4 regions of the Streptomyces sp. NPDC031064 genome follow, and region 1 is predicted to be linked to each of the others. Evidence: riboswitches for the same ligand, from Rfam matches in the RefSeq annotation. Region 1 holds a riboswitch; each other region holds the start of a gene.
The links. A riboswitch is a leader RNA that binds a small molecule or an ion and turns the genes downstream of it on or off. The one in region 1 is predicted to bind cyclic di-AMP.
Positions count from the first base shown of each region.

Region 2: it holds a riboswitch for cyclic di-AMP, as region 1 does, so the genes downstream of both, ACZ46W_RS23495 (transglycosylase SLT domain-containing protein) here and ACZ46W_RS15290 (M23 family metallopeptidase) in region 1, are expected to answer to the same signal.
Region 3: it holds a riboswitch for cyclic di-AMP, as region 1 does, so the genes downstream of both, ACZ46W_RS06040 (M23 family metallopeptidase) here and ACZ46W_RS15290 (M23 family metallopeptidase) in region 1, are expected to answer to the same signal.
Region 4: it holds a riboswitch for cyclic di-AMP, as region 1 does, so the genes downstream of both, ACZ46W_RS01915 (M23 family metallopeptidase) here and ACZ46W_RS15290 (M23 family metallopeptidase) in region 1, are expected to answer to the same signal.

Region 1 covers NZ_JBVIGF010000004.1:15,269-19,958, reverse strand. The annotation lists gene ACZ46W_RS15305 (hypothetical protein) at 43-342, shown strand; tRNA gene ACZ46W_RS15300 (tRNA-Met) at 541-614, shown strand; gene ACZ46W_RS15295 (PP2C family protein-serine/threonine phosphatase) at 783-1,925, shown strand; cyclic di-AMP (ydaO/yuaA leader) riboswitch at 2,192-2,325, shown strand; gene ACZ46W_RS15290 (M23 family metallopeptidase) at 2,337-3,443, shown strand; gene ACZ46W_RS15285 (PrsW family intramembrane metalloprotease) at 3,513-4,690, opposite strand, start outside.
Region 2 covers NZ_JBVIGF010000006.1:390,119-394,808, reverse strand. The annotation lists gene ACZ46W_RS23495 (transglycosylase SLT domain-containing protein) at 475-1,242, opposite strand; cyclic di-AMP (ydaO/yuaA leader) riboswitch at 1,247-1,367, opposite strand; gene ACZ46W_RS23490 (nucleobase:cation symporter-2 family protein) at 1,999-3,417, shown strand; gene ACZ46W_RS23485 (transcriptional regulator) at 3,822-4,544, opposite strand.
Region 3 covers NZ_JBVIGF010000001.1:1,426,415-1,431,104, forward strand. The annotation lists gene ACZ46W_RS06025 (bifunctional acetate--CoA ligase family protein/GNAT family N-acetyltransferase) at 1-404, opposite strand, end outside; gene ACZ46W_RS06030 (HPr family phosphocarrier protein) at 641-922, shown strand; gene ACZ46W_RS06035 (GntR family transcriptional regulator) at 1,207-1,905, opposite strand; gene ACZ46W_RS06040 (M23 family metallopeptidase) at 2,121-2,909, opposite strand; cyclic di-AMP (ydaO/yuaA leader) riboswitch at 2,923-3,086, opposite strand; gene ACZ46W_RS06045 (M16 family metallopeptidase) at 3,333-4,690, opposite strand, start outside.
Region 4 covers NZ_JBVIGF010000001.1:458,458-463,147, reverse strand. The annotation lists gene ACZ46W_RS01930 (helix-turn-helix domain-containing protein) at 1-335, shown strand, start outside; gene ACZ46W_RS01925 (DUF6126 family protein) at 356-472, shown strand; gene ACZ46W_RS01920 (tyrosine-protein phosphatase) at 477-1,289, opposite strand; cyclic di-AMP (ydaO/yuaA leader) riboswitch at 1,837-1,994, shown strand; gene ACZ46W_RS01915 (M23 family metallopeptidase) at 1,999-2,895, shown strand; gene ACZ46W_RS01910 (SGNH/GDSL hydrolase family protein) at 3,070-3,864, shown strand; gene ACZ46W_RS01905 (TetR/AcrR family transcriptional regulator) at 3,977-4,690, opposite strand.

The DNA.
Region 1 (4,690 bases):
CCGGAACCCACCGTGGAATACAGGGTCTCGGGGATTCACCACATGACTGTTCTCGATTTCGAGGTCGAGCTTGCCCCCGACGTCTGGATCGACGGAACCGCCTCGTTGCCGGAAGCCGATTACGCTTACATCACCCTCACCGATGTGACGGTCGCCGAAGCCGCGGCCTTTGCCCGATGGCTCCGTGACTCATTCGTCCCGGCCCCGCACCTCATCCGCTTTGCCAGCAGTCTCGCCATGGCGAATGGAGAGCAGCTTCCTTGGCCCCTGCCGGCCGAGGGAGGCGAAGAAGAGATCGGAGCAGAACTGCGCAGCCACCTCGATTCCATCGAGGGATCTTAGGCGTGTGCCTCTTCCGGCAGGCGAGCAGCACGTCTCGAGCCCCACAGGGCTCCGACCGGTGAGTTCGTGCCCCGGTCACCTTCGCCGGCCGGGGCACAGCGCGTCAGGCACATGGGGCGGGCTGGACAGTCCCACACGGCCTACCAGGGATATTGGTTAGGGATCGTGCGCCGGATGGCGTAAGGTGGTGTTCACCGACGCGGGGTGGAGCAGCTCGGTAGCTCGCTGGGCTCATAACCCAGAGGTCGCAGGTTCAAATCCTGTCCCCGCTACTGATGACGAAGGCCCGGTGCATTGCGCACCGGGCCTTCGTCGTGTCCGCGTTCCGGACGTGTCGCTCGGTCGGTGGACGGCGGGTCGCCGTGCGGCGCGGCTCCGGGGAGCCCGGGTGGGGCGCGGTACCGTCCGCAGCCGTGGGCGGAGCGGGCAGGAGGCCAGTGGTGGGGCAGCGAGGCGGGGACGGTGGCGACGGGCGCGGGGGTGCCCGGCGGTTCGTCCGTGCGTTGCCGGCGCTGCTGATCGTGGGGGGCGTGGTGTACGACCTGTCGACTCCGCCGCGCTTCACCGCCGTGCCGCTGTTCGCCGCCGCCCCGCTGGTCGCGGCGCCGCTGTTCGCCGCCCGGACGACGCTGCTGTCGGGGCTGTGCGCGGTGCTGGCCGTGCTGTTCCTGCACCTGGGCAACGGCACCCTGGACGAGGTGCAGGCGCCGACCGAGATCCTCACCGTGGCGGTGGTCGCGGCGCTCGCGCTGCTGATCAACCGGGTGGTGCGGCGCAGTGGGGAGCAGCTCGCCTCGGCGCGGGTGATCGCCGAGACCGCGCAGCGGGCCGTGCTGCCGACGCCGGCCGAGCGGATCGGTGGGTTGCAGGTGGCGGCGCGGTACGAGGCGGCGCAGGCGGACGCGTTCATCGGGGGTGACCTCTTCGCCGTGCAGGACACGCCGTACGGGGTGCGGCTGGTGGTCGGGGACGTGCGGGGCAAGGGCATGGGGGCGGTCGAGGCGGTGGCGGTGGTCATCGGGGCGTTCCGGGAGGCGGCCGAGCAGGAGAGCTCGCTGGAGGGCGTGGCGCAGCGGTTGGAGCGGGCGCTGGCGCGGGAGGGGACGCGGCGCGACGGGCTGGACGCCTTCGAGGGGTTCACCACGGCGGTGCTGGCGGAGGTGCCGCGCGGGGAGGCCGTGGTGCGGGTGGTGGACCGGGGGCACCCGGAGCCGCTGATGCTGTACGCGGACGGGCGCACCGAGCTGCTGGAGCCGGCCGAGCCCGCGCTGCCGCTGGGCATGTCGGACCTGGGGACGTGGCCGGACCGGGCGTACGAGGTGCCGTATCCGGCGGGGGCGACGCTGCTGTTCTACACGGACGGGCTGTCCGAGGCCCGGGACGCGGACGGGGTCTTCTACGACCCGGTCGCGCGGCTGTCGGGGCGGCTCTTCCCGGGGCCCGACGCGATGCTGGACGCGCTCGTGAGCGACGTACGGCGGCATACGGGCGGCGGGGCGACGGACGACCTGGCGCTGCTGGCGGTCACCCGGCCGGCGGAGGGGCAGCCGGAGCGGCGCAGGACGATGCCGGTCGTGCCGTAGCGGCGTCCACCGCGTCACCGGCCGTCGGTACGGTGCGTAGCCGAAGCGTGTCACTCCGCATAACATTTGACGCACCGTCAGCATCACTATGGCCGGTGAATCTTTCTGATGTGCGGTCAAGTCGCCCCGTTGTGCCCGATTGTGGGCCGGTAAATCCCGGGGCCGTCCAGTTAATGATCAGTAGGAACGGCTTGGAATCCGGAGCCCGCGTCTATTAACGTTCGATAACGCAGCGCGGTCGTCCCAGCCGTCGCAAGAGACGGCACCGTGCGCGTGCGCCGAATCCCGTGAGGGAACCGGGGAACCACCTTTTGGGGTGAATCGGGCTGAACCAGGCCCGTAGGAGACCTTCCTGCTCCGAACCCGTCAGCTAACCCGGTAGGCGAGAAGGAAGGAAAGGAGTGCGCCTCCGTGGCGTCCAACAGGCCTGCCCCCGAAGCTCCGTACGGCTCGATCGCCTCGTTCAACACTTCGGGTGTCCCGGACGCCGCCCCCGTAAACGGGCAGTGGGAGGAATGGAACCCCACCGAGGAAACCGTCCGCCCCGTGCGCGGCCGGCACCGCATCGCCAAGCAGCGCGGCGGCCTCGCCCGTAGCTCCACCGTCCTCGGCGTCGGCGTGATCGCGGCGGTCGGCGCGGGTGGCATGGCCACCGCGCAGGACAAGCCCGCGGTCTCCATATCCCTGCCCGACGTCGTCACGGACAACCTGCCCGACGCCGACTCCCTGCCCGGCATCGGCTCCCTGATGTCCGACGAGACGGACTCCGCGGACTCCGGCGAGGCCGGCACCCCGGACAGCGGGCCGCTCACCGCCGCCTCCCTCACCGGCTCGGCCGACGCCACCGCGCAGCAGAGCGGCGGCGCCGACGCGGGCGAGGCCCTGCGCGCCCGCATCCTCCAGCAGGCCGAGCAGCAGCAGGCGTCCGCCGACGCGGAGGCGAAGGCCGCGGCCGAGGCGGCCGCCGCCGAACAGGCCGCCGCCGAGGCGAAGGCCCAGCAGACCGCCGCCCAGGAGCAGGCCGCCCAGCAGGCCGCCGAGGAGAAGGCGAAGGCCGAGGCCGAGGCCGCCGCCAAGGCGAAGGCCGCCGAGGAGGAGCGGCTGGCCAAGCTCGCCGGGAGCTGGTCCCTGCCGACCTCCTCGTACACCATCACCTCCACCTACGGCCAGGCCGGCAACATGTGGTCCTCCGGCTACCACACCGGCCTCGACCTGGCCGCGCCCACGGGCACGCCCGCCAAGGCCGTCCACGGCGGCACCATCAAGTCGGCCGGATGGTCCGGGTCGTACGGCTACCGCATCGTCCTGGAGCTGGAGGACGGCACCGAGGTCTGGTACTGCCACCTGTCGTCCATGACGGTCGGCGCCGGGCAGACGGTCGCCACCGGCGAGACCATCGGCCGCGTCGGCGCCACCGGCAACGTGACCGGGCCGCACCTGCACCTGGAGGTGCACACGCCGGGCGGCGACGGGATCGACCCGCTGGCGTGGCTGCGCGGCAAGGGCCTCACCGTCTGAGCCCCGGTTCCCTGAACCTCGCACTCCGGCAGCCCTGGCGGCACACCCCCCGACGCCAGGGCTGCCGGCCTAGTACCGGTACGGGTTGTAGCCGCCGTAGTTCAGATGCGGGGGCGGCGTCCACACCCGGCCGGTGGCCTGTGCCGCGTACGTCAGCGCGGGCCCGGCTATCTCCTTGCGCTGCCACAGGTGGTGCAGCAGCTCCTGCTCGCGCGCCATGAAGTCGTGGCCCACCACGCCCCGGCGGGCCCGGTGGCGAAGGAACGCCAGCGACGTCGCGAACGCCTCGTACTCGCCGACCGCGCGCGCCGCCGCCGGGCCGAAGCAGCGCGCCGCGTACCCACGGGCCAGACCCCGCGCCCGCATCGAGGACAGCGCCAGCGGCTCGGCCGGGGTGAGCCAGCCCGCCGCGGCGTACGCCGGGAGCTCGCCCGATATCGTGCGCAGCTCGCGCTGGCGCGACCAGATCGCCAGCCACGTCAGCAGCCCGAACGCGGGCACCATGAACGCCCCGTACACGGCGTAGAACCCCCACGGCCCGAGCGCCGCCGAGCCGTTCCACAGCGCGTGCATGCCCATCGCCAGGGCCAGCCCGAGCACCGGCAGCGCGATCCGGCGGACCTTCTTGCGGCGCGCGGTGATCGCGGCGATGCCGAAACCGATGCCGGTGAGCACGGTGAACAGCGGGTGCGCGAACGGCGACATCACGATCCGTACGAAGAAGGTCGCGGCCGTGACGGACGCGAGCCCCGACGTCCCGATCTGCTGGTCCTCCCCGAAGGCGTTGCCCAGATACAGGATGTTCTCGGTGAAGGCGAAGCCCGTCGCGGTGAACCCGGCGATGACGACGCCGTCCACGATCCCGGTGAAGTCCCGTCTGCGGAAGACGAAGATGAGCAGCACGGCGGCGGCCTTGGCGCTCTCCTCCACGATCGGCGCTATGACCGTCGCACCGAGGGTGTCCGCGGACGACGGGTCGGCGGTGGCGGTGGCTATCCAGCGGGTCGCGAAGGTGTTGGCGACGATCGCGACCAGCGCGGCGGCGCACGCGCCCCACGCGAAGGCGAACAGCAGGTTCTTCCACGGGCCCGGCTCGACCCGGTCCAGCCAGCGGAACGCGGCCATCAGCAGCGGGACCGGCAGCACGGCGAGGCCGAGCCCCACCAGGAAGCCCTGCGTGCCGGTCTGCTCCCGCACCAGCGCGAGGATCACCAGCCCGCACAGGGCGAGCACGATGACGACCGCGG
Region 2 (4,690 bases), on a different contig from region 1:
TTCCCTTCGCGCACCAAGAGATGAGGAGGGGAGGAGAGCACCGCGCACGCGGGTCATGGATACGCGTGCGCGCTCTTCGGTCTTTCCCCCGTCACACACCCCGTGCGATATCGGTCTCGCAGGGCCACTGGCATGCGCGTCTGCTGATGGCTCCTGATGCCTGAGTGCCTGTGTGAGTCTGGTTCGCCGCCCACACCATGGTCAAGGGACCCTTTCGGTCAACCGGCGATCACCGTGTGTGGAGTTACGTGGAGGCGGTTCGGCGAGGTCAGCGGGATATCGCCGGTGGGATATGAAGACCGAATTCACCAACGCTTCACAGGAAAATCCGCGCCGAGGTGGGAAACCGGCCGAATGCCAATCGGCCCGGCGCGCCGCCTTGTGTCCGGTTGGTGAGGAAAACGGGGTTCTGTTAACGCCGCCGGGGCCGGCCGCGTGCGTCGCGGCCGGCCCCGGCGGGGGAAAGCGGGTCGGTCAGTACGGACCGTTGACGTTGTCGATGGAGCCGTAGCGGTCCGCCGCGTAGTTGCAGGCGGCGACGATGTTGGCGACCGGGTCGTAGGCGTCGTTCGCCGTGCCCGGCACGTGGTAGGCCTCGAAGGTGGGCGCGATGACCTGGAGGAGGCCCTTGGAGGGAGTGCCGTTGATGGCGTTGATGTCCCAGTTGTTGATGGCGAGGGGGTTGCCCGAGGACTCGCGCATGATGTTGCGGTGGATCCCCTCGTACGTGCCGGGGATGCCGTGCCGCGCCATGATGTCCAGCGCCTCGCGGATCCAGCCGTCGAGGTTGTCCGGGTACGAGGCGGCCTTGGCGGCGACCGGGGCGGCCTTGCGCTCGGCGGACCGGTCGGCCCGCTCGGGCGCCGAGGAGCGCTGGGCCGGGGCCTTGGTGCCGATGGTCAGCTTGAGGCCGGGGCGGATCAGGGACGGATCGGCGCCGACGGCCTTCCGGTTGTCCTCGTAGAGCTTCTTCCAGCCACCGCTCACCCCGTGATCCCTCGCGATCTTGGAGAGGGACTCGCCGGCGACGACGGTGTGCGTTTCGGGGGCGGCCTTCTTGGCGGCGGGCGCGGCGGCCGTAATGCCGGTGGTCACCGAGTGCGCGGCGCTGCTCGGGGCGGCCGCGGCGGTGGTGGCACCGATCATGGGGAGCGCGAGTGCGGCGCCACCCGTTCCCGCGGCGACGAAGCGGCGGGCGAGCGGACTGTTCTTGGGGCGGCGGTGCTTACCCTTTGCGGGCATGGGGCGTTCCTCTCCGTCGCCTGCGAGGTGAGCTGTCGGGTTCGGACTGGAGATGCCCGGCCGCGGTGTCAGCGCGGCTTCACCCCGAGCCGTTCCGGTGTTCCCCGGACCGGCGGCTTACCTGGGTCCCCCGCTCCTGCCGTACGTACGTGAGTGGTGGGTGCGGTTTCCGGACGGCGGCAGGATTCGGCGGTCCATCCGGATTGAGGGTGACCGTAAGCGAGAGGGGTCGCGGGGAACAAGGCTGGAATTGAGCGCACGGGTCCTTGTCCGCACATCTGGCGGGCCGTCAACTTTGCTGCTGAAAAGCCGAAACAAGGCCCCGGCGATACCCTGGCACCGGTACGGGGCGGTGATTCTTGTCACGCGTGGCTGCCCTGGGCGACAAGTCGCTTATGTTCGCCGCAATATGGGCGGTGCAGGCGATAGCCGCGAAACCCTCATAGATGACTAAATAGGACGGAAGGCGCCCGGGGGCGGGTGGTATCGCCGGTTACTCGCGAGGAACACCAGGCGTGAACTAAGGTGAGCGCCCCGATCGGCTCCCCCTGTGGATCCCAGGACAAAACGGTCTTGGCCAGGTCGATCGAAGGATGTCCTGTCAATCAGGACGCACATTGCAGTGCAGGGCGACGTGATGTCGGCAACTCCGCCAGACGTCGGCTCCGTACGGGCCGACGAGCCCTCGTCCTGTCACCCGGGACTCGAGGTGTTGGCCCTTCTCTCATTCACCTACCTCGCGAAGGCAAGGCAGAGATGGCACGAGTCTCCCGACAGCACTCCGGCAAGAAGACGCATCCCGTCGACGAGATGCTCCCCCTCCCCAAGCTCACCCTCTACGGCTTCCAGCACATCCTCGCGTTCTACGCGGCGGCGGTCATCGTCCCCGTACTCCTCGGCAACGCCCTCGGGCTGTCCCGGGAAGAGCTGGTCTACCTGATCAACGCGGACCTGCTGACCTGCGGCATCGCCTCGATCATCCAGGCGCTCGGCGTCTGGAAGGTCGGCGCCAGGCTGCCCCTGGTCCAGGGCGTCACCTTCACCGCCGTCTCACCCATGGTCGCCATCGGCATCGGCGCGGGCGGCGGTACGGCCGGTCTGCTGGTGGTCTACGGCGCGGTGATCACCGCCGGTATCGCGACATTCCTTTTCGCGCCCTTTTTCGGGAAGTTGGTGAAGTATTTCCCGCCGATCGTCATCGGCACGATCCTCACCATCATCGGCATGACCCTGATACCCGTCGGCCTCCAGGACGCGGCCGGCGGCGCGCACCTCATGGGCGAGCCCGAATACGGCTCCGGGAAGAACCTCGCGTACGCCCTCGGCACCCTGCTGCTCATCCTCGCGGTGGTGCGCGTCGGCAAGCCGTTCCTCAGCAGCCTCGCCGTGCTCATCGGGCTCGTCGCCGGCACCGCCGTCGCCTGGCTGTTCGGCGACGCGCACTTCGGCGCCGTGAAGGACGCCGACTGGTTCGGCGTCAGCACGCCCTTCCACTACGGCATGCCGAAGTTCGAACTCCTGCCCATCATCGCCATGGTCGTGGTCATGCTGATCACGATGGTCGAGACGACCGGTGATGTGTACGCGATCGGTGAGATCACCCGCAAGAAGGTCGACAGCGACACCGTTACGCGGGCGCTGCGCGCCGACGGCGTGGCGACCGTTCTCGGTGGCGTACTGAATTCGTTCCCGTATGTGGCCTTCGCCGAAAACATCGGACTTGTCCGGATGTCAAAGGTGATGAGCCGTTTCGTGGCGGTAGCTGCCGGTGTCTTCATGATCGCGCTGGGGCTGCTGCCGAAGGCCGGAAGCCTGGTCGCCGCGGTGCCGCACCCCGTGCTCGGCGGCGCGGCCATCGCGATGTTCGGCATGGTCGCCACGGTCGGCATCCAGATCCTGGGCAAGGTCGACCTGCGCGAGGAGCGCAACGCCCTCATCCTCGCCGTCAGCCTGGGTGCCGCCCTGCTGCCCACGACGGTCGCGCCGTTCTTCGACCGCATGTCGGACGACGTCCGGGCGGTCCTCGACAGCGGCATCACCCTGGGCGGCCTCACGGCGATCGTGCTGAACCTGTTCTTCAACGCGTTCACCCGCCGCAAGGCGATGGAGATCGACTGGGAGGACTACGAGAACGACGGCACGCCGCCCCCGCCGGTCGGCGCCGCCACGCGCTGACCCCGGTGGGGCCGGCCACGCCCGCCCGGGCATCCCCCGCCGCCCCCTGCATCCGCCCGCCGGACCGGCCGCCGACTCCGGCCCGGGCGGGCGGACCGCACGGGGGGCCGCAGCGGGCGGGCCACGGCGGGTGCATCGCACGGCGGACCGGCCCGTGCGGACCGCACGGACGGGCCGCACGGGCGGGCCCCACCCGGCGGTGCGCACGGGCCGGTGCGCACGGACGAGCCGCGCCCGGCGGTCCGCACGGCGGGCCGCGGCGGTCCGGTCCGCACGGGCGGGCCCCACCCGGCGGTGCGCACGGGCCGGTGCGCACGGACGAGCCGCACCCGGCGGTCCGCACGGCGGGCCGCGGCGGCCGGACCGCATGGCGGGTCACACCCGGCGGTCCGCGCGGGGTGGGCTCAGTGGCCCGTCGCGTCGAACGGGGGCTCCTCGCCCACGTCGCCGATCAGCTCCCAGAAGTGGTCCACCAGCCGGTGCAGGTAGGCCGAGCGCTCGGCGGCGACCTCTTTGAGGCGGGAGTCGTCATTGCGGGCGACCAGGTGGCCCATGTAGCGCTCGGAGAACTCCGCGAACTCCGCGTGCATCGTGCGCAGCGCGTCGCCCACCAGCGTCTCGTTGACCACCACGATCTCGGCCACGGGCGCCACGTGGGCCTTCCAGCGGCCGTCGATGGCCGAGCGCAGGTGCCCGGCCAGCTCCTCGCCGCGGCCCATGATGCCGACCAGCTTGCGCAGCGACAGGCCGAGGGCGTCCACCAGCGCCCTGGTCTGCCGCAGGTCGCCGTCCCACTGCTGCGCCGCCTCCGCCTTGCGGTACTCGGCCGGGTCCATCCCGATCCGGTAGGCCAGCCGCTCCACGCTCAGTTGCCGGGCCAGCCGGTGCTCGGCCAGCGTGCGCGGCTCGACACCCATCAACGTGGTGGACGAGCACCACAGCACATCGGCGAGGGCGAAGAGCTGGGGCTCCGACGGGACGTGGGAGCCCTGCTCCCAGGCGGCGACCAGGTCGGGGTGGACCGGGACGCCGCACGCGGCCATGGAGTGGGCGACCTGAACGGTGCTCAGGCCCATGCGGGCCCGCGCCGCTCTGGCCTCCGCGGGGGAGAACGGAGTGCGGTACACGAATGAAACACCTCGCTGCACCCGGCGAGCGTAGGGCGCTTGGGGGAGAGGGAACCGGTGGATGAACATCCAGGAGCGGGCAGATTAACAGATGCCCGACTCGTGCGAATGCCCAGATTTTCCTTCGATCCCAAGGTGTAGCGCGC
Region 3 (4,690 bases), on a different contig from region 1:
TCGAGCAGCGCGGATGCGACGCCCCGCCCCTGGTGGGCGTCCTGGACGAGGAAAGCGACCTCGGCCTCGTCGGCGGGGGCGCTCGCGGGCAGGCCCTGCGCGTTGATCCGGTCGTAACGGACGGTCGCGATGAACTCGCCGCCGACCGTGGCCGCGAGCCCCACGCGGTCCACGTAGTCGTGGTGGGTGAAGCGGTGCACGTCCTTGGCGGAGAGCCGGGGGTAGGGTGCGAAGAACCGGTAGTACTTCGACTCGTCCGAGACCTGCTCGTAGAAGCTGACCAGGCGCTCGGCGTCATCCGTGGTGATCGGCCTGATCCGCGCGGTGCCGCCGTCCCGCAGCACGACGTCGGCCTCCCAGTGGTCGGGGTACACGTGTTCCGGCTGATCCGACGGGGTCCGCATGGGCCCAGAGTACGGGGCGGACGGCCGGTCGCGGAGGTGCTGTGGACAACGCAGGGTGAGGGTGAACCGGTCGGCCGCCCGGCCCGTGGGAACCGGTGCGCCGACTGGGTCGTGGACCGGTCGGCGAAGGCGGGTCCTGAAGCCGGTCATGAGGCCGGTTCGAGCACCCTGCCGGACATGAGAGACTGGGTTCCACAACTGGTCTAGACAACCGCCGAGACTCGAAGGGCAACACCATGGCTGAGCGCCGCGTCAACGTCGGCTGGGCCGAGGGCCTGCACGCCCGCCCCGCCTCCATCTTCGTCCGTGCCGCCACGGCCGCCGGCGTCCCCGTGACGATCGCCAAGGCAGATGGCAACCCCGTCAACGCCGCGTCGATGCTCGCGGTGCTGGGCCTGGGCGCGCAGGGCGGCGAGGAGATCGTGCTCGCTTCGGACGCCGAGGGCGCGGACGCCGCCCTGGACCGCCTGGCGAAGCTGGTCTCCGAGGGCCTCGAGGAACTCCCCGAGACCGTCTGACCCGCCCCGTCGCATCACACGGAGCCGTACCCCCGGAAAACGGGTGGTACGGCTCCGCTTTTATGACCGTGAGGTTCGCCGGTACAGGTTTCTCCCTTGGCGTTTCGCCCACGGCGTTTCGCCCGCGGCGTTCGACCCCGTGACGTTTTCGCCCGCGCAGTCCCACCCCGCGCTTTCAGGAGCCCTCCCGGTTTTCGGCACGGGGCACCCTTTCACCGCGCGCGGCTTTTCGGGCATGCGAATTCAGGGGCGCAATTCCCCCGCCTTTGTATACGGTGCCGCTGTTAATTGCGGGCGCTCGCGGTGTTTACGGGGTGTTGCGAAGTCCTCACACGGCCGACGGGCCGCTCGGGCCGCTCGGGGCGGCGCAGCCGGTGGGAGGGCAGCGAGCGTTCGACGTGGAGGGCCGTGAGCGCGCGGGCGCGGTCGGCGTCGCCGCGCGCGACGGCGTCGACGATCGCGCCGTGCTCGGCCCACGCCTCCGCCGGCCGGGCCGGCTGGTCGACCGCGTACATCCAGGCGATCTTGTGCCGGAGCTGGGTGAGCAGCGCCGTCAGCGCCGGGCTGCCGGACGCCTGGGCGAGCGTCTCGTGGAACCAGCCGTCCAGCGAGCGCAGGTCCTCCCGCTGGCCCCGGCGCGCCCGCTCCTGGCCCAGCCTGACCAGCCCCCGCAGCACCTTCAGGTGCGCCTCCGTGCGGCGCTGGGCGGCCCGCGCGGCGCCCAGCGGCTCCAGCAGCGTACGCATCTCCAGCAGGTCGGCCGCCTCCTGCTCGGTGGGCTCGGCGACGCACGCGCCGACGTGGCGGCGAGTGGTCACGAAGCCCTCCGACTCCAGCGTCCGCAGCGCCTCACGGACCGGGACGCGCGAGACTCCGTAGCGTCGGGCGAGCTGCTCCTCGGTGAGCCGGCTGCCCCGCTCGAACACACCGGTGACGATGTCGTCGCGGATCGCCGTGCATACCGAGTGCGCTGGAATGCGCATACCGAACCCCCAACTTAATCCGCGCGAAACTCACCCGCTCGACGTCTGTTCCGTGACTCTATTGCAGGGGGCCGCAATTTCCGATAGCCACCCTGAATCCATGGAGTTCTTTTTGGCCAGGAGGCCCTGGCCAGGAGTACCCGGCCAGGGGCCCCGGGATGGCGAAGGCCCCGGTTCGCATCCGAACCGGGGCCTTGCCTGACGAACAGAGAGGGTCAGACGTTGACGCCGTGCGAGCGGAGGTAGGCGACCGGGTCGATGTCCGAGCCGTACTCGGCGCTCGTCCGGGCCTCGAAGTGGAGGTGCGGGCCGGAGGAGTTGCCGGTCGAGCCCGACAGGCCTATCTGCTGGCCCGGCATGACGGTCTGGCCGGCCGAGACGCTGATGGAGGACAGGTGGCCGTACTGGGTGTACGTACCGTCGTTCATCCGGATCACGACGTTGTTGCCGTACGCGCCGCCCCAGCCCGCCTCGACGACGGTGCCCGCGCCCACGGAGACCACGCGGGAGCCGGAGGCGGCGTGGAAGTCGATGCCGGTGTGGCTGCCGGAGGACCACATGGCGCCGCCGGTCTGGTAACCGGTGCTGACGTACGTGCCGGCGACCGGGAGCTGGAAGGCGTTGAGCCGCTTGCGCTCGGCCTCGCGGTCGGCGCGCTCCTTGGCCTCGCGGGCGGCCTGCACCCGGATCTCGGCCTTGCGCTTCGCCTCCGCCTCGGCCTTCGCCTGGGCGGCGGCCTTGGCGGCGGCCTCCTGGGCCTCCAGCTCCTGGGCCTCGGCCTGGGCGTCGACCTGCTCGGCGAGCGTGTCGGTGATGACGGCCTGGTTGAGGCCGGTGTCCTCGAGCGAGAGGGGCACAGCCTCCGGGTTCGCGGCGAGCGCCGGGGAAGCGAGGGATCCGATGACGCCGGTGGTGGCGAGGGCCGCGACTCCGGCGACGTGTGCGCTCTTACGGCTCAGGCGGCTCGGGGCACGGTGCTTCCCGGTGGCACGGGTGAACGCCATGAAGTGGCTGGTCCTTTCCTTCCTTCTCGCCTACCGGGTTAGCTGACGGGTTCGGAGCAGGAAGGTCTCCTACGGACCCCTCCGCACGGGTGCGAAGGCGTCCGATTCACCCCAGGGACTGCGTGGGTCCCCGGCTCCCCAGGCTCGCGCCTGATGGGGACTCGGCGATGGCTGTCCGGTGCCGCGGGTGCGGCGGGTACCGGTCGGACAGCGCATCAGACGCTAAGCGGCCGATCTTTCAATCACCAAACAGACACGGTTTTTTGTAGCGCACGCCACAGGGCAGACACCGAATCTCCGCAACAAAGCGGACATACGGGCGGACCCCGGCATCGGGCGATGCCGGGGTCCCGGTGAGCGGCCGCTCGCGAGGAGGACGCGAGGCGGAGCCGCGTCACCTCGGGTGAGCGGAAACCGCGTCAATCAGCCGCTTACGACGGTCACTTCACCGATTCCGAGTGCCTCTACGGGCTCCTTGATCTGTGCCGCGTCGCCGACGAGGACCGTGACCAGACGGTCCGTCGGGAACGCGCTGACGACCGCCGCGGTGGCCTCCACGGTGCCCGTCTCCGCCAGCCGGGCGTACATCTGGGCCTGGTAGTCGTCCGGGAGGTGCTGCTCGACCTGGTCGGCGAGGGTGCCCGCGACGGCGGCGGCCGTCTCGTACTTGAGCGGGGCGACGCCCACCAGGTTCTGCACGGCCGTCTCCCGCTCGGCGTCGGTCAGGCCCTCGGCGGCGAGGGTGCGCAGCACCTTCCACAGGTCGTCGAGCGCCGGGCCCGTGTGGGGCGTGTCGACGGAGCCGCTGATGGCGAGCATGGCCGCGCCGTTGCCCTCGGGCCCGGAGCGCAGCACCTGGCCGAAGGCCCGTACGCCGTAGGTGTAGCCCTTCTCCTCGCGCAGGACCCGGTCCAGGCGGGAGGTGAGGGTACCGCCCAGGCAGTAGGTGCCGAGCACCTGGGCCGGCCAGACCCGGTCGTGCCGGTCCGGGCCGATGCGGCCGATGAGGAGCTGCGTCTGTACGGCGCCGGGACGGTCGACGATGACGACGCGGCCCGTGTCGTCGGCCGTCACGGGCGGTACGGGACGGGGCTCGGCCATGTCGCCGGTCCAGGCGCCCAGGGTGTCGGCGAGCACCGCGTCGAGGTCCACGCCGGTGAGGTCACCGACCACGACCGCGGTGGCGGTGGCGGGGCGGACGTGCGCCTCGTAGAAGGCGCGTACGGCCGAGGCGTCGATCCGGGCGACGGTCTCCTCGGTGCCCTGGCGGGGGCGTGACATGCGGGAGGTGGCCGGGAACAGCTCCTTGGAGAGCTGCATGGCGGCGCGGCGCGAGGGGTTGGCGATCTCGTGCGGGATCTCGTCGAGCCGGTTGCGGACGAGGCGCTCGACCTCGCTGTCGGCGAACGCGGGCGCGCGCAGGGCCTCGGCGACCAGGCCGAGGGCCTTGGCGAGCCGGGAGACCGGGACTTCGAGGGAGATTCGTACGCCGGGGTGGTCGGCGTGCGCGTCGAGGGTGGCGCCGCAGCGCTCCAGCTCGGCGGCGAACTCCTCCGCCGAGTGCTTGTCGGTGCCCTCGGACAGGGCGCGCGCCATGATCGTGGCGACGCCGTCGAGGCCCTCCGGCTCGGCCTCCAGCGGGGCGACGAGGAAGATCTCGACGGCCACGACCTGCTGGCCGGGGCGGTGGCAGCGCAGCACGGTCAGGCCGTTGTCCAGCGCGCCCCGGTCGGGGGCGGGGAAGGCCCACGGCTTGGCGGTCCCGGGGCGGGGCTGCGGGT
Region 4 (4,690 bases), on a different contig from region 1:
CGGCCGGGGCGGACGGCTGGGTCTACCACCAGGCCGGCGGCCCCGGTCGCGCCATGCAGGCGCTGCGCGTCCAGGTCCCGTACGCCACCCAGGGCGACCTCGTGCGCGTACATCCGGGGGAGGAGTGGCTGTACGTCCTCGGCGGCCGGGTGCGGCTCGCCCTCGGGGAGGCCGTGCACGTCCTCGACCCCGGGGACAGCGCCCACTTCGACTCGCTCACCCCGCACCGGATCGGTGCCGCCACGCGCGGCGGGGCGGAGCTGCTGTTCGTCCACACCCTCATGCAGAGCGCCGCGGCCGATTTGTGCCTCGGCGCGGACGCCCACCGTCGCTGACCCGATCGGAGAGATCCGCCATGTCCCAGGAACGGACGTTCCCGCTAGGACTCGTCGTCCGGCTCTTCGCCTATCTGGTGGCGGGCCACCTCTTTGCCGCGTTCCTCTACCTGCTGTTCGCCCTGGGGGCGGAATGAGGGCTCAGCCCTGGTCGAGGAGGCGCTCGCGCAGCCGCTCGCGGGTCTCGGGGGAGAGCTTCAGCCCCTCGGTCAGGTAGCGCTCGGTCGAGCCCCAGGTCTCCTCGATCGTCGAGAAGGCCGCCGACAGGTACTCCAGGCGGGCTTCGAAGAGCGGGCTGAGGAGCTCCATGACCTGGGGCGACATACCGGCCGGGGAGTTGTCGCTGCGGTGCACCCGGTACCGGCGGCTCGGGTCGTTGGACTTGAGGTAGTCCTCCTCGATGGCCTCCCGCTCGACGCCGACGGCCAGGAGGGACACGGCTATGGACAGCCCCGCCCGGTCCTTGCCGGCCGCGCAGTGCATCAGGGCCGGGACGCTGTCCTCGGCGAGCGCGTGGAGGACCCGGCTGTGCTCGGCGGTGCGCTCCTTGATGATCACGCGGTACGAGGCCGTCATCCGGGCCGCCGCCTTGCCGTCGGCCAGTATCGACCGGAGCTGGTCGAGGTCGCCGTCACGGACCATGGTCCAGAACTCGGCGCCGTCGGCCGGGTCGGACAGCGGGATGTTCACGTTCCGTACGCCGGGCAGCTCGACGTCCGGGCCTTCCAGCTTCTGGTCCGCGGCGTTGCGGAAGTCGAAGATCGTGTGCAGGCCGAGCCCCGCGAGGAAGGCGGCGTCCTCGCCGGTCGCGTGCGCCAGGTGCCCGCTGCGGTAGAGCCTGCCGTGCTGCACCCGTCGGCCGTCCACGGTCGGGAGCCCGCCGACGTCGCGGAAGTTGCGCACCCCGGTCAGCTCGGGCTCGATCGACGGGACCTGCGGCAGCGGCTGCGTCACGGGGGCTCCTGACGTGTCTGCGGTCGGCGTCGGCCGCCGACGATGTCGCGGTCCGACGATACGACATCGGTACGTCGGACGATCAATCTCCGTGCACGTCGCACATCCGTTGCCCCTTGTCACGCTCGGTACCCGGCATGGCGAGATGCCTGCTTCAAGTATTTTGCCCCGGTCTGGTCGTGTTCGGGTGTGGCATCCGGGAGGTGCCGGCCCCGAGGGGAGGATTAGTGCTTCTCGTCGCACTCGCCAAGAAATAGCACTTCTGTCCGTATTAGGGCATTGGATATAACGTGCCCTGGTAGCAAGGGAGATGGGTGCGGCCACGTGAGCAGCGTCATAACCGTGACCGTCCGTGGCGGGATGCCGTTCATAAACTCCGTGCGCACAACGGGAATTCATGATCCGCAATCCACGGAGGGTGACCGGAATTCCATGGCGGCCGCACCACGGAGAATGCGGACGGGAATGCGGCGGCTTGTTCACTCCGACCCGGCTCGCTTACGGTCACGGCAATCCGGCCGGACCGCCGAATCCTGCCACCGGTCGGAATTCGCACCCACCCACGCGTGGCAGGAGCGGGGGACCCAGGTAGTACGCCGACCCCGGAATTCCGGGACCGGCTCGGGGTGAAGTCGCGTCCACGGCGCGGCCGGACAACTCCAGTCCGAACCCGACAGCTCACCTCGCAGGCGCCGGAGAGGAATTCGCCATGCCCGCGAAGGGTAAGCACCGCCGTCCCAAGTCCAGCTCCATTACGCGTGGTTTCGTCGCCGCCGGTACGGGTGGCGCCGCCATCGCCCTGCCGCTGTTCGGTGCCACCGGCGCGCACGCCGCGGCCCCGGCCGCCGCCCCGGCCACCGCTCCGCAGCAGGCCGTCACCGCCGCCCAGGCCGCCCCCGAGGCCGCCGCCCCGGCGAAGAAGGCCGCGCCGCGCACGTACACCGTGGTCGCCGGCGACTACCTCTCCAAGATCGCCCGCAACAAGAACGTCAAGGGCGGCTGGCAGAAGCTATACCAGGACAACCGCCAGGTCATCGGCGAGGACCCGTCGCTGATCCTCCCGGGCATGAAGCTCACGCTCGGCGCCAAGTCCACGGCCGCCCCGGCCGAGAAGGCCGCCCCGGCGAAGCCGAAGGCCGACGACACCCGCACCGAGAGCCGCGCCTCGCGCTCCGCCGCCAAGGCCGAGGCCCCGGCGGCCTCGGGCTTCACCGCCCCGGTCTCCGCCGGTGTCTCCACGCCGTACCGCGCCTCCGGCTCCATGTGGTCCTCCGGCTACCACACCGGTGTCGACTTCGCGGCCCCCTCCGGCACCAGCGTCAAGGCCATCGGCGCCGGCACCGTCGTCTCGGCCGGCTGGAGCGGCGCGTACGGCAACGAGGTCGTCATCCAGCACGCCGACGGCAACTACTCGCAGTACGCCCACATGTCCTCCCTCTCCGTCTCGTCCGGCCAGACCGTGAGCGGGGGCCAGGAGATCGGCCTGGTCGGCTCCACCGGCAACTCCTCCGGCCCGCACCTCCACATGGAGGTCCGGACCAGCCCCGGCTACGGCTCGGACATCGACCCGCTGGCGTACCTCCGCCAGCACGGCGTCGCCATCTGACGCCTCCGTTTCCTGAACGGCGCTCCGCCCGGCACCGCCTCCCGGTGCCGGGCGGAGTCGCGTTCCGGGCGTATTCCGGGCTTGGGTGAATCTTGACCGGTGGTAAACATCACCCCCCGTCAACCCCTCCTTACGGTCGCGTAGGTCACATCCCCGGGTGAAAGATGTGCTCCCGTGGCAGACGATTCGACATTCAGAGACAGTGACGTATTCGGGTCGTACGCGGCGATCGGTGACAGCTTCACCGAGGGCGTCGGAGACCCTGGGCCCGGCGGAACCTTCGTCGGCTGGGCGGACCGCCTCGCGGTGCTGCTCGCCGACCGGCTCCCGGAGCCCGAGGACTTCCGGTACGCCAACCTCGCCGTACGGGGGCGCCTCCTGGACCAGATCGTGGAGGAGCAGGTCCCGCGGGCCAAGGAACTCGCCCCGGACCTGGTGACCTTCTGCGCCGGCGGCAACGACATCATCCGGCCGGGCAGCGACCCGGACGACGTCGCCGAGCGCTTCGAACGGGCCGTCGCCGACCTGACGTCCGCGGTCGGCACGGTCCTGGTCACCACCGGGTTCGACACCCGGGGCGTGCCGGTGCTGCGCCACCTGCGCGGCAAGATCGCCACGTACAACGGGCACGTGCGCGCCGTCGCGGACCGCTACGGCTGCCCGGTGCTGGACCTGTGGTCCCTCAAGACCGTGCAGGACAGGCGCGCTTGGGACGACGACCGGCTGCACCTGTCGCCCGAGGGCCACACGCGTGTCGCGCTCCGGGCCGGCCAGGTCCTGGGCGTTGAGGTCCCCGCCGACCCGGACCAGCCCTGGCCGCCGCTACCGCCGCGCGGGCCCCTCGAACTGCGCCGCGACGACATCAACTGGGCCCGCGAATACCTGGTCCCCTGGATCGGCCGCCGCCTGCGCGGCGAGTCCTCCGGCGACCACGTCACGGCCAAGCGCCCGGACCTGCTCCCCCTCTAGGACCGCCGCACCCGGGCGGGTGTCCTCCCGTGCCGGTCGTTCAGGCGGGCCCTTCAGGCGGGCCGCGCGCCCGAGGACGGGCGAGGCGACGAGGCGTCCGGGGGCCGGGCGGTCAGGTGCCGGGCGTGGTGGGCGTGCCGTGAGGGCCGGGCAGCAGGGGGCGCTCGGCGGGCCGGTCGCGCACGCCCGGCTCGGCTGGCGTACCGCGTGATGCGGGAGCGCCGGGAGTGCCGTCCGGGTGGCCGAGTTCGCGGGCGAGGGCCTCGTCGGCCCAGGCGAGCATGGCGGCGCGGGAGTACGTCGCCGCGTACGCCGTCATCTGCACGGCGAGGCCGTCCAGGAACGCGGTCAGCCGCCAGGCGGCCGCCGCGGGGTCCGGGCAGCGGAACTCGCCCGCCGCCGCGCCCTCCGCGATCACCTCGGCAATCGCCGCCTTCCACTGCCGGTCCAGGTCCTGGGCGACCTCCCGCAGCGCGGGCTCGCGCAGGGCCGCGGCCCAGCCCTCGATCCACAGGCGCCAGCCCTTGGCCCGGCCCGTCGGCGCGTACCAGTGCACGGCCGCCCGCAGCCGGCGGGCCGCCGTCGTCCGGCGGCCGAGCAGCCGGCGCAGATGCGCGAGATCGCCCTCGGCGGCGTACGCGAACGCGGCGGCGACGAGCTTCTCCTTGGTCGAGAAGTGGTACAGCACCAGCGCGTTGCTCACCCCCAGCGCGGACGCCACATCGGCGATCCGCACCGCTGCCAAACCCCGCGCCTCGATCTGCTCGACGGCGGCCCGCAGCAGCTCCTCCCGCCGCTCGGCCACGCTCAACCGCACTCTGCCCAC